2 regions of the Flindersiella endophytica genome follow, and region 2 is predicted to be linked to the other one. Evidence: riboswitches for the same ligand, from Rfam matches in the RefSeq annotation. Region 2 holds a riboswitch; the other holds the start of a gene.
What was found. A riboswitch is a leader RNA that binds a small molecule or an ion and turns the genes downstream of it on or off. The one in region 2 is predicted to bind ZMP and ZTP.
Positions count from the first base shown of each region.

Region 1: linked by a shared signal. The riboswitch ahead of ACYVF6_RS45855 (cyclodeaminase/cyclohydrolase family protein) and the one ahead of ACYVF6_RS29190 (hypothetical protein) in region 2 are both predicted to bind ZMP and ZTP.

Region 1 is NZ_BAAGYY010000044.1:207,227-212,699, forward strand. It holds gene ACYVF6_RS45830 (DUF3048 domain-containing protein) at 1-355, opposite strand, end outside; gene ACYVF6_RS45835 (GyrI-like domain-containing protein) at 375-902, opposite strand; gene pyrE (orotate phosphoribosyltransferase) at 921-1,445, opposite strand; gene ACYVF6_RS45845 (GNAT family N-acetyltransferase) at 1,442-1,984, opposite strand; gene ACYVF6_RS45850 (hypothetical protein) at 1,981-2,946, opposite strand; ZMP/ZTP riboswitch at 3,025-3,107, shown strand; gene ACYVF6_RS45855 (cyclodeaminase/cyclohydrolase family protein) at 3,132-3,725, shown strand; gene ACYVF6_RS45860 (hypothetical protein) at 3,722-4,063, shown strand; gene ACYVF6_RS45865 (bifunctional 5,10-methylenetetrahydrofolate dehydrogenase/5,10-methenyltetrahydrofolate cyclohydrolase) at 4,069-4,920, shown strand; gene ACYVF6_RS45870 (helix-turn-helix transcriptional regulator) at 4,917-5,348, shown strand; gene ACYVF6_RS45875 (VOC family protein) at 5,385-5,473, shown strand, end outside.
Region 2 is NZ_BAAGYY010000024.1:291,544-297,016, forward strand. It holds gene ACYVF6_RS29180 (LacI family DNA-binding transcriptional regulator) at 1-243, opposite strand, end outside; gene ACYVF6_RS29185 (enoyl-CoA hydratase/isomerase family protein) at 292-1,086, shown strand; ZMP/ZTP riboswitch at 1,109-1,196, shown strand; partial or broken gene ACYVF6_RS29190 (hypothetical protein) at 1,215-2,321, shown strand; gene ACYVF6_RS29195 (ABC transporter ATP-binding protein) at 2,281-3,354, opposite strand; gene ACYVF6_RS29200 (ABC transporter ATP-binding protein) at 3,351-4,385, opposite strand; gene ACYVF6_RS29205 (ABC transporter permease) at 4,394-5,473, opposite strand, start outside.

The sequences.
Region 1 (5,473 bases), on a different contig from region 2:
GTCCGACCGCCTTCGGCATCCGCGAGGAGTAGACCGCGCAGATCCGGCTCAGCCCGGCCTCGACGGGCTCGATGTAGATCAGGTCGGCGCTCGCGAGCGCGGTCTGCGGCCGGGCCGGCTTGGAGTTGTCGAGCTTCACCGCGAGCACGGGCTTGCCGGTCGGCGTCGCCGGCACCGGTCGCTTGGTGGGGTTGGTCGGTTTGGCTGACGCTGTCGGCGAGGTGCTCGACGTTTCGTTGGATGTGGGCGGCGAGCTCGCCGGTGCGGCACCTTGCCGGCTGCAGCTGCAGCCGGCAAGGGCCGTCAGCAGCAACGCGACCGAAATCCATCGCTTTGCGTGACTGCTAGTGCTCATCTCGTAGACGATATGGCCTTCAGGTCTTCTGGACCGGGATACAGACCTCGAGCCTCGGGCTGGCTTCGCTGAAGTCTTCGGCGTAACGCTCGAACTCCGGGCCGTCGTCGCGCACGTAGCTCGACTGCTCGAGCCACTTGTAGGCCGCTTCGAACGTCAGACCGACCTCCGGCAAGGTCGTGGCGAACACGGCGTAGGTCTGGGTGGGGATGTTCCAGGCCTCCATGTCCTCGGGCACCGCATCCGCGCTGTCTACCCCGAACCCGGCCAGGTAGTCGAACTGACCGGTCGCCGGGTCGTAGCCCCTGATGACGCCATAGGCGATCCTGGGACTTGAGAGGTCCTTGATCTCCCCGGACCTGGGCATGAACCGATCCCAGAGCCGCGGAAACTCGTTCTTGTCGCCGGTGCCGCGTAGCTTCATGCCGACCACTGCGAAGGCCGGCAGAGTGGTGATGGTGGGTTCCACGGGCGTCGTCACTTCCTTCTGCTCCGCTTGGAACCACTGTTGGCCAACGAGCGTCGCGGCGGTAGAGGCGAACGCCATCGGGATGTCCTAGATCGTCTAGCTGTGCAGCTCGCTGATCCGGAACAGCGAGCGCAGCTCGATGCCCTCGGACGCGAGCTTCTCGACACCACCGCTCTCGCGGTCGATCGCGCACACCGCGGTGTCGACCTGCGCGCCGAGCTCGCGGAGCTGGCCGGTCGAGATGATGATCTGGCCGCCGGAGGTCACGACGTCCTCGACCACGACCAGCCGGCGGCCCGAGACCTCACCGCCCTCGGCGAGCCGGCAGGTGCCGTAGGTCTTGGGCTGCTTGCGTACGAACAACGCCGGGAGCCCGGTCACCTGCGACAACATCGTGACCAGCGGGATCCCGCCGAGCTCGAGGCCGGCGAGCGCGTCGGCGTCCGACGGGACCAGCGGCGCCAGCGCGGTGGCGATCTCGCGCAGCAGCGCGGGGTCGGACTCGAAGCGGTACTTGTCGAAGTACTCGCTGGTCGTCACACCCGAACGCAGCAGGAACTCGCCGGTCAGGTGGGCCGTCTCGTAGATCCGGGTCGCGAGACCCGTCGGCTGCTCGGTCACGCTCCCGACGATATCCCGCGGCCGGCTTCGGCCCACTCGTCCTCGAGGAGGCTGAACAGCTCCGAGTCGCGCCAGCCGTCGCGGATGCGCTGGGTGTGACGCATCCGGCCCTCGTAGCGCATGCCGAGCTTCTTCAGCACCGCGGCCGAGCCGGCGTTACGCGGGTCGCAGGTGCCCTGGATCCGGTGCAGGCCGTGCTCCTCGAACCCGATCCTCAGCAGCTCCCGCCCGGCCGTGCTCGCGATGCCGCGTCCCCAGCGATCGGGATGCACGATGTAGGAGATCTCGCCCTGCCGCTGCGCCCGGCTGTGGAAGATCAGCGCGCCGTTGCCGAGCACGTCGCCGTCGACCACGAAGACGTACAACAGGCGCGGCGGCGACTGGAGCGCGGCGTCCGCGACCGCACTTGCGACGAACGTCCGCGTCTCGTCCTCGGTGTTCGGGCCCCAGGTCTGGAACCGGCAGGCCTCCGGGCGGCTCGCCCAGGCGTGGACCGCCGGCCAGTCGTCGATCGCGAGCGGGCGCAGCTCGACGTTCACTTGAGCTGCTCCACGACTGTTTCGACGATCTGCCTGGCCTTCGGCTCCGCCTGCTCGTAGGTGAGGTTGGTGCCGCGCAGGGTCTTGACGTTCTGGGTCTCGGGATACGTCGCGCCGAGGAAGTTGACCTCGATCAGGACGTTGCCCGACCTGACGTAGAGGTGCGCTCCGGCGACGTGGTAGTTGATCTCGTCCTCCTTCTCGCCCACGTCATCGGTTGTGATGATGTTGCTCGAGTCGTCGCCGAAGGCCTCGTCGCCGATCCCGCTGACGTCGTGGACGTTCTTGTGGAACCCGCCGTTGCTCTTGGTGTCGGCGGCGTAGTCCTTGTCCTCGGCGAGCTCCTGGCCGGCAGTGGCGATCGCGGTCGCCGGTTCGCGATCCGGGTACACGCTTACCTCGAGCGCGACCCAGGTGGCCCGCTGCTTGTCGAGCGAGCCCCACCGGCAGTTCTGGCGCTCCCCGTCGTTCGTCTTGTTGGGCTTGGCGGATCCTGGCCGAAGCTCGGCGGCCAGCGCGGTCTGCAGCTTCGCGCACAGATCGGGCTTCGTGGGCAGCTTGGCCAGAACGTTCGCAGGAGGCGCTTCGGTCGGATCCGCCGACTTCGGGACGGAGTACGGCGTCGGGCTCGGCTGCGCGGCGATCCGCTCCCGCTGCTTCTCGGCGGCGATCGCGGCCCAGGTGACGGCGGTGAACATGCCGATCAGCAGGACGACGGACAGGCCGGCGGCCAGCGCGACCCGACCGCGTCCGGTGCCGTTCGGGGGCGCTGTGGATCGGCCCGGCTCGCTGGGGCCGCGGCGGGCACCGGGCGAGCGCGGGGGACCTGCCTGCTGCGGGCCTTGCGGTGGGCGCTGCTGCTGCCCTTGCTGAGGCGACGGCTGCCGGCCTGGCGGCTGCTGCCCCGGTTGCGGCCGCCGCTGCTGAGGCGACGGCTGCCACTGTGGTGGCTGCGCGGACACAGCTGGTTCCCTCCCTGGACGTCGGACTCGTAGAGCTTAGAGTCGTAGCCCAACTCGCGCGAGCAGCAGAGGTAGTCTGGCCGAAACCGCGACTGGCGTAGGTGGGTCACCACCGGGGAGCGGTCACGAGTCGAGCGGCATCGATCGCCTGGGTGCTTCCGAGCCTGTCCACGGAGGTATCGATCTTGCACGACATCACCATCGGCGACTTCCTCGAGCAGTTGGCGGCCAAGGTTCCGGCGCCCGGAGGTGGCGCGGCCGCCGCTCTGCAGGCCGCCCAGGCAGCCGCGCTGCTCGCGATGGTCGGCCGCTACAGCCAGTCCCCGAAATACGCCGAGCACGCGCCAACGATCGAACGCATCATCGCCGAGGCCGACGAGCGCCGGGCCGAGGCGCTCCAGCTGGCCGCGGAGGACGCCGAGGCGTTCGAGGTCGTCTCGCAGGCCTACCGGCTGCCGAAGGACACACCCGAGCAGCAGGACTCCCGCAAGCAGGCGATCCGGTCCGCCCTGGTCGAAGCCGCCCGCCCACCCGCCGCCGTCGTGGCCGGCGCCACCCGGCTGATCGAGCTCGCGGAAGAGCTGCTGCCGATCGGCAACCGCAACCTCCTCACCGACGTCGCCGCGGCAGCGGCCGCTGCCAGCGCGGCAGCCATCACCGCCCGCGTCAACGTCGAAGTCAACCTCGGCTCCCCACCCGCCGCCGACGACGGCGTGGACGACTTGGTAGCCCGAGCCGCCACCATCGTCGCGACCGTCCGCAGGGAGATCGCCACGTGACCGCCGCGCACCTGACCGCCAACCCCCCGCCACCCGCGATCCACGCCGAGGTCACCTCGGCCCAGCTGATCGAGCTCGCGGAGGAGCCGCTGCAGATCGGCAACCGCAACCCCCTCACCGCTGCCGTTGCCGCGGCTCCTGCTCCTGCCGCTGCTTCTGCCGGTGCCGGTGCCGCTGCTCCTGCTGCTCCTGCTCCTGCCGCAAGCGCCGTGGCGACCACTGCCCGCGTCGACGTCGAGGTCCACCTCGGCGGCCCAGCTGCCGTCGGCGGCGTGGACTGCCTCGTCTCCCGAGCCGCCGCGACCATCGCGGCTGTGCGTGAGGAGGTCGTCAAGTGACCGCCATGCGCCTGGACGGCAAGGCACCGGCGGCCGCGATCCGCGCCGAGGTCGCCTCGGCTGTCGCGGCCCGCCCCACGCCGCCGAAGCTGGCCGTCGTGGTGGTGAGCGGCGACGAGGCCAGCGCGTGGTACGTCCGTACGATCTCCAACGCCGCGGCCAAGGTCGGCGTCGACTGTGAGGTGATCGAGGCCGAACCCGACGGCTCGGTCATCCGCGCCACGCTCCGGCAGCTGAACTCCGACCATGCCGTGCACGGCATCGTGCTCCAGTCGCCGCTCCCGGCCGGCCTGCCGTCCGCCCAGCAGCTCGCCGGCGCGATCGACGCCGCCAAGGACGTCGACGGCGCGAACCCGTTGAGCCTCGGCCGGCTCGCCGCCGGGCAGCCCGCGTTCGCTCCCGCGACGGCCGCCGCCGTCCTCGCGTTGCTCGACCACCACGAGATCGATCTGGCCGGCCGGCACGCTGTGGTCGTCGGCCGTTCGACCGTCGTCGGCAAGCCCGTGGCTCACCTGCTGCTCGACCGGAACGCGACGGTCACCGTGGCGCACTCCCGTACCTCCGACCTGGCCGCGATCACCCGGCAGGCCGACGTCCTCGTGGTCGCGGCCGGTCGCGCGGGCCTGATCACGGATCGGCACGTTCGCCCCGGCGCGTACGTGATCGACGTCGGCACCAACCCCACGCCGGAGGGCAAGCTGGTCGGCGACGTCGACGCCGCATCCGTCGAGCCGGTGGCGGGCGGCCTGAGCCCGGTACCCGGCGGCGTCGGACCCGTCACGACCGCAGTACTGCTACGACACACCGTCACCGCCGCTGTGACCGCACCTGGGAGCCGTGCCAGCATCGGAGCGTGAACACCGCGCTGCTGCGCCGGCTGCGGCTCGCCAAGGACGCCATGGATCGCGACTGGGCCGAGCCGCTGGACCTGGACGCCGTGGCGGCGACCGCGGGCTACTCGCGTTACCACTTCGTACGGCTGTTCAAGCAGGCCTACGGTGAGACGCCCGGTCAGTACCTCAGCCGCCGGCGGATCGAGCGCGCCCAGGAGCTGCTGCGGTCGGCGAACCTGACGGTCACCGAGGTCTGCATGCTGGTCGGGTTCACCAGCCTCGGCACGTTCTGCACGCGATTCAAGCAGCAGACCGGGCTGACGCCCGGCGAGTTCCAGGCGTCGGCGCGCAGCTCCGGGCCGCCGCCGATCCCCGGCTGCTTCGTACTCTTCTGGGCCGGTGGCTTCCGCAAGAATCAAGAAGCCCTTCCGGACGGGGAAGACCTAGCGTGAGAAGCGCACATCTCCCTACGTAGAAAGCGGAACAGCATGATCACGTCCCTCGGCCTGGCAACGGTGTGGGTACTCGACCAGGACTCCGCCAAGAAGTTCTTCACCGAGAAGCTGGGTCTGGAAGA
Region 2 (5,473 bases):
GGCGATGATCTCGCCGTAGACCGGGTTGTGGATGTCATGCACCGCCAGCCCCAACGTGCCGACCGAAGCCCTACGCAGCGCCCGGGCCGCATGGTTGGGCGCGTACTGCAGTTCCTCGGCCGCCGCCAGCACGCGGTCGCGCGTCTCGGGCCGGATCCGCAGCGACGGGTCGCCGTTGAGCAGCCTGGACACGATCGACGGCGTCACTTGCGCCAACCGGGCCACCTCGACGATCGTGGACACGGCTTCAGTGTAGAAACGTTTTAACGCGATCGTGAAGGAGACCCGGCCATGAGCGAACAGCGCCTGCACGACCACCTCGTCGAGCAACGCCACGCGAACGGCGTCGCCGTGTTGCGGATCGACCGGGAAGAGGCGCTGGGCGCGCTGTCGCGCAGCATCCTGGAGCGGCTCCGCGACTACTTCGCCGCGCTCCAAGGCGACGACGACATCCGCGTGCTCGTCCTGACCGGTACCGGACGCGGCTTCATCGCCGGCGCCGACATCACGGAGTACCACAACGTGAGCCGGCCCGCGTTCGACGACTACCAACGCCTCGGCCGCGAGGTGTTCTCCGCCCTGGAACGCCTCCCCCAGACCACGATCGCGGCCGTCAACGGCTACGCCCTCGGCGGCGGCTTCGAGGTCGTGCTCTGCTGCGACCTGATCGTCGCGTCCGAGAAGGCGAAGTTCGGCCTGCCCGAAGTCAAGCTCGGATTGCTCCCCGGCGGCGGCGGTACGCAACGCCTGGCCCGCGCCGCCGGCTCCAGGTTCACCAAGGAGCTCGTCCTCACCGGCCGCTTCGCCACCGCGGCCGAACTGCAAGCCCTCGGCCTGATCAGCCAGGTCTGTGAGCCGGATCGCCTGTACGAACAGGCCGTCGAGCTCGCCGGAACGATCGCCGGCCAGGCACCGCTCGCCACCCGCGCCGCCAAGCGCCTGATCGATGACGGCCTCGCGATGGAGTTCGAGACAGGTCTCACCGTCGAGCAGCAGGTGCTGTCCAACCTCTTCGCCAGCACCGACGCCAAGGAAGGCATCAACGCGTTCATCGACAAGCGCGACCCCGCTTTCAAGGGGAACTAGCCAGGGACGCTAGGTACAGTAGGAGAACGGCCGCGACTGGCGAAGGTGGACCACCACCGGGGAGCGGCCGCACAAACAAGACGCGAGCGTCGAACGCCTGGGCGCCTCCGTCAGCGACAGCAGCTGAGGAGGCAACCAAAACCATGCATCTGCGCTACGGCACCAACCCCCACCAGGCCGCCCGAGCCACCCCGGTCACCCCCGGCACCGAGCCGATCACCGTGCTGAACGGCCAGCCGTCCTACATCAACCTGCTCGACGCCCTCAACGGCTGGCAACTCGTCCGCGAAGCCGCCCACGCGCTGGGCATACCCGCGGCCGCCTCGTTCAAGCACGTCTCCCCCGCCGGCACCGCCCTGGCCGGCCCGATCGACGACGTAACGGCGGAGCTGTACGGCGTCGCCGATCCCGGAGACCTGGCCAGCGCCTACCTCCGGGCCCGCGACGCCGATCCCAGGTCGTCGTTCGGCGACTTCGCTGCCGTCTCGCATCCCGTCGACGCCGAGCTGGCAGAGTTGCTGACCACTGTGGTCTGCGACGGCATCGTCGCTCCTGGCTACGCGCCCGGCACGGTCGCCACGCTCGCCAGGAAGAAGCGCGGAAGCTTCCTCGTCATCGAGGCCGACCAGTCGTTCACGCCGCCCGAGCAGGAGCATCGCGACGTCTTCGGGCTGCGCCTCACCCAGGACCGCGACCAGCCGAAGCTCCACGCAGGCAGCCTCGAGCTCGTCACCGGCGACCCGATTCCACCACGCGCCGCAGCGGATCTCCTGCTGGGCATGGCGACTCTGCGCTTCACCCAGTCCAACTCCGTCTGTTACGTACGCGACGGCGCAACGCTCGGCATCGGTGCCGGCCAGCAGTCGAGGGTCGACTGCACCCGGCTCGGCGGCGCCAAGGCCGACACCTGGTGGCTGCGCCGTCACCCCGCCGTTCGCGCACTGACGTTCCCGCCAGGCACCAGACGCCAGGACCGGATCAACGAGCAGATCCGCTACCTCGAGGACGAGCTCACAGCCGCCCAACGAGACCAGTGGATCAGGCAACTCACCGGCGTCGCGTTCGTGTCGGACGGCGCGCTGCCGTTCCGCGACAACGTCGACCACGCCCACCGCCACGGCGTCAAGTACATCGCCGAGCCCGGCGGCTCGATCCGTTCCGGCGACGTGGCCGCCGTCTGCCGGGAACACGGCATCACGCTCGCCCGGACCGGCCTCCGGCTGTTCCACCACTGACATCCCTGACACCACTCACACCTGCCAGCGACAGTTCGTCCGTACGCAGGCAGGCCACCCGATGCCCCGGCGAGATCTCGTCGAGCGCCGGCCCGGAGCCGGCCACATCGCACGTACCCTCCACCGCATACGTGCACCGCGTGTGGAACGAGCAACCGGCCGGCGGGTTCGCCGGATCCGGCAGGTCGTCGGACAGCCGGATCCGGCGTCCGGTCTCGCGCAGCAGGGGATCCGGCCGCGGCACGGCCGACAGCAACGCCTCGGTGTACGGATGCCGCGGCGTGGAGTAGAGCGACGCGGTCTCCACCAGCTCGACGAGCTTGCCGAGGTACATCACGGCAACCCGGTCGCACACGCTCTCCACGACGGACAGGTCGTGCGACACGAACAGGTACGTCAGCTCGAGCTCCTCCTGCAGATCCCTCAGCAGGTTGAGGATCTGCGCCCGCACCGACACGTCCAGCGCCGACACCGGCTCGTCCGCGATCACCAGCCGAGGGTTCAGGATCAGCGCCCTGGCGATGTTGACCCGCTGCCGTTCACCACCGGAGAACGCGTGCGGGAACCGGTCCATGTACTTCGGCGACAGTCCCACCCGCGTCAGCATCTCCGCGACCCGGTGCTCGAGCTCCGACCCCGAAGCGATCCGGTTCGCCCGCAACGGCTCGCCGACGATCTGCAGCAACGTCATCCGCGGGTTCAGCGACGAGAACGGATCCTGGAACACCACGCGGATGTCCCGCTGGAACGGCCGCAGCTCCCGGTATCCCAGCCGGGCCAGGTCGGTGACGGCGCCGGCGGAGTCCCGGTAGAGGACCCGACCCGTGGTCGGCTTCAGGATTCGCGAGATCGACCGGCCGAGCGTCGACTTCCCACAGCCCGACTCGCCGACCAGTCCCAGCGTCTCGCCGCGCCGGATGCCGAGGTTCACCCCGTCGACGGCGCGGAGCTGTCCGGCCGTACGTCCCAGCAGGCCGTGCTTGACCGGAAAGTGCACCGACAGGTCCCGCAGCTCGACAATCGACTCGTTCACGCGTCGACCTCCTCGACAGCACTCACCCGGTCCTGGGCATACAGGACGCACCGCGCCGTCCGGCCCTCCCCGACCGGCACCACAGGCGGGTCGTCCACGTCGCAGACGCCGGCGATCGCCGAGTCGCACCGCGGATGGAACGGACAGCCGGCAGGCCGGTCGGACGGATGCGGGACGTTGCCACGAATCACGCTCATCCGTTGCTTCGTCCCCTCCCCCATCCGTGGAATCGATCCCAGCAAGGCCTTCGTGTACGGATGTTTCGGGTCGTGAAAGATGTCGTTGACTGGACCATGCTCGACGACCGTGCCGAGATACATCACGACCACCTCGTCGGCGACCTCGGCGACCACACCCAGGTCGTGCGTGATGAACAACACCGACATCCCCGTGTCGGCCTGCAGATCGCGAATCAGGTCGAGGATCCGGGCCTGCGTCGTCACGTCCAGCGCGGTCGTCGGCTCGTCGGCGATCAGCAGCGCCGGGTCGCACGCCAGCGCGATCGCGATCATCACCCGCTGGCACATGCCGCCCGACAACTCGAAGGAGTACGCCGACATCCGCTGCTCCGCGTGCGGAATCCCCACCCGCCGCAGCAGCTCGACCGCCCGCACCCGGGCCTCTTCAGCAGACAGCGGTAGGTGGGTCTGGATCGCCTCGAGCAGCTGAGATCCGATCGTGTGGACGGGTGACAGCGAGGCCATCGGCTCCTGGAACACCATCGCGATCTCGGCCCCCCGGACACGACGCAACTGCTCGCTCCTGCGCCCGAACGTCGCCAGGTCCACGCTCTCGTCGCCGGCGCGGTGCCACCGGATCGAGCCGGAGACCACCCGTCCTGGCTCGTCGACCAACCCGAGCACCGATCGCGCCGTCACGCTCTTGCCGCAGCCCGACTCGCCGACCACGCAGACTGTCTTGCCACGCGGCACAGTGAGGTTCACGCCGTCGACGGCGCGCACTACACCCTCCCGGGTGAAGAACTGCGTCCGCAGGTCCTCGATCTCGAGCAGCACCTCGCTGGGTGGCATCGGCACCCTCATCTCTTGTACGGATCGGCGGCGTCCCGCAGCCCGTCGCCGACGAAGTTCAGCGCGAGCACGGCGACGACCACCGCGACGCCGGGAATCATCAACCAGGGCGCGGTCGCCAGCACCCTGACGTTCTGCGCGTCCTGCAGCAGCACGCCCCAGCTCACCGCCGGGGCCTGCAGGCCGAGGCCGAGGAAACTCAGCGCCGTCTCCGCGAGGATCATCCCCGGAATCGACAGCGTGACCGACGCGATCAGGTGACTGGTGAACGACGGCAGCATGTGCCGGAAGATCACCCGCGGCCGGCTGCAGCCGTCGATCCGCGCGGATGTGACGAACTCCTCCTGCCGCAACGCGAGGAAGCGGCCTCGAACGACTCGTGCCAGGTCGGTCCAGCCGACCACTGCCAGGATCACGGTGATCGCGAAGTACCGCTGCATCGGTCCCCAGTCGCGGGGCAGCGCGGCCGAAAGCCCCATCCACAACGGGATTCCCGGGATCGACATGAAGAACTCGACCATCCGCTGGATCACCGTGTCGAGCTTGCCCCCGAAGTACCCTGACAGCCCGCCGAGCAGGATGCCGAGCGCGAGAGCGATCGCGACGCCCACCAGGCCGATCGTCATCGAGATCCGCGTGCCGTAGATGATCCGTGAGAGCAGGTCGTAGCCGTTGCGGTTCGCGCCGAGCAAGTACATCGGCTGCCGTGCGTCCCTCGGCCCGATCAGGTGACGGTCGCCCGGGATCAGCCCGAACAGCTTGTATTCCTTGCCCTTGACGAAGAAACCCACCGGAACGCGATGCTTCTCGTCGACCTTGAAGGTCAGCTCGAACGTATCCGGGTCGACGGTCGATCGATAGCCCTTGACGTACAGGCCGGCGTCGGTGCTGAAGTGCAGACGCTGTGGCGGCGCGTAGGTGTACTGCGCGTTGAACGCAGCTGCCGTCGTCGGTGCGAGGAACTCCGCGAACAGCGCGACGAAGTAGATCCCGAGCGTGAGGACCAGCCCGATCATCGCGAGCTTGTGCTTGCGGAACCTCCACCACACCAGCCGCCACTGCTTCGCGGTCCGCCTGCGCGTGGTGGC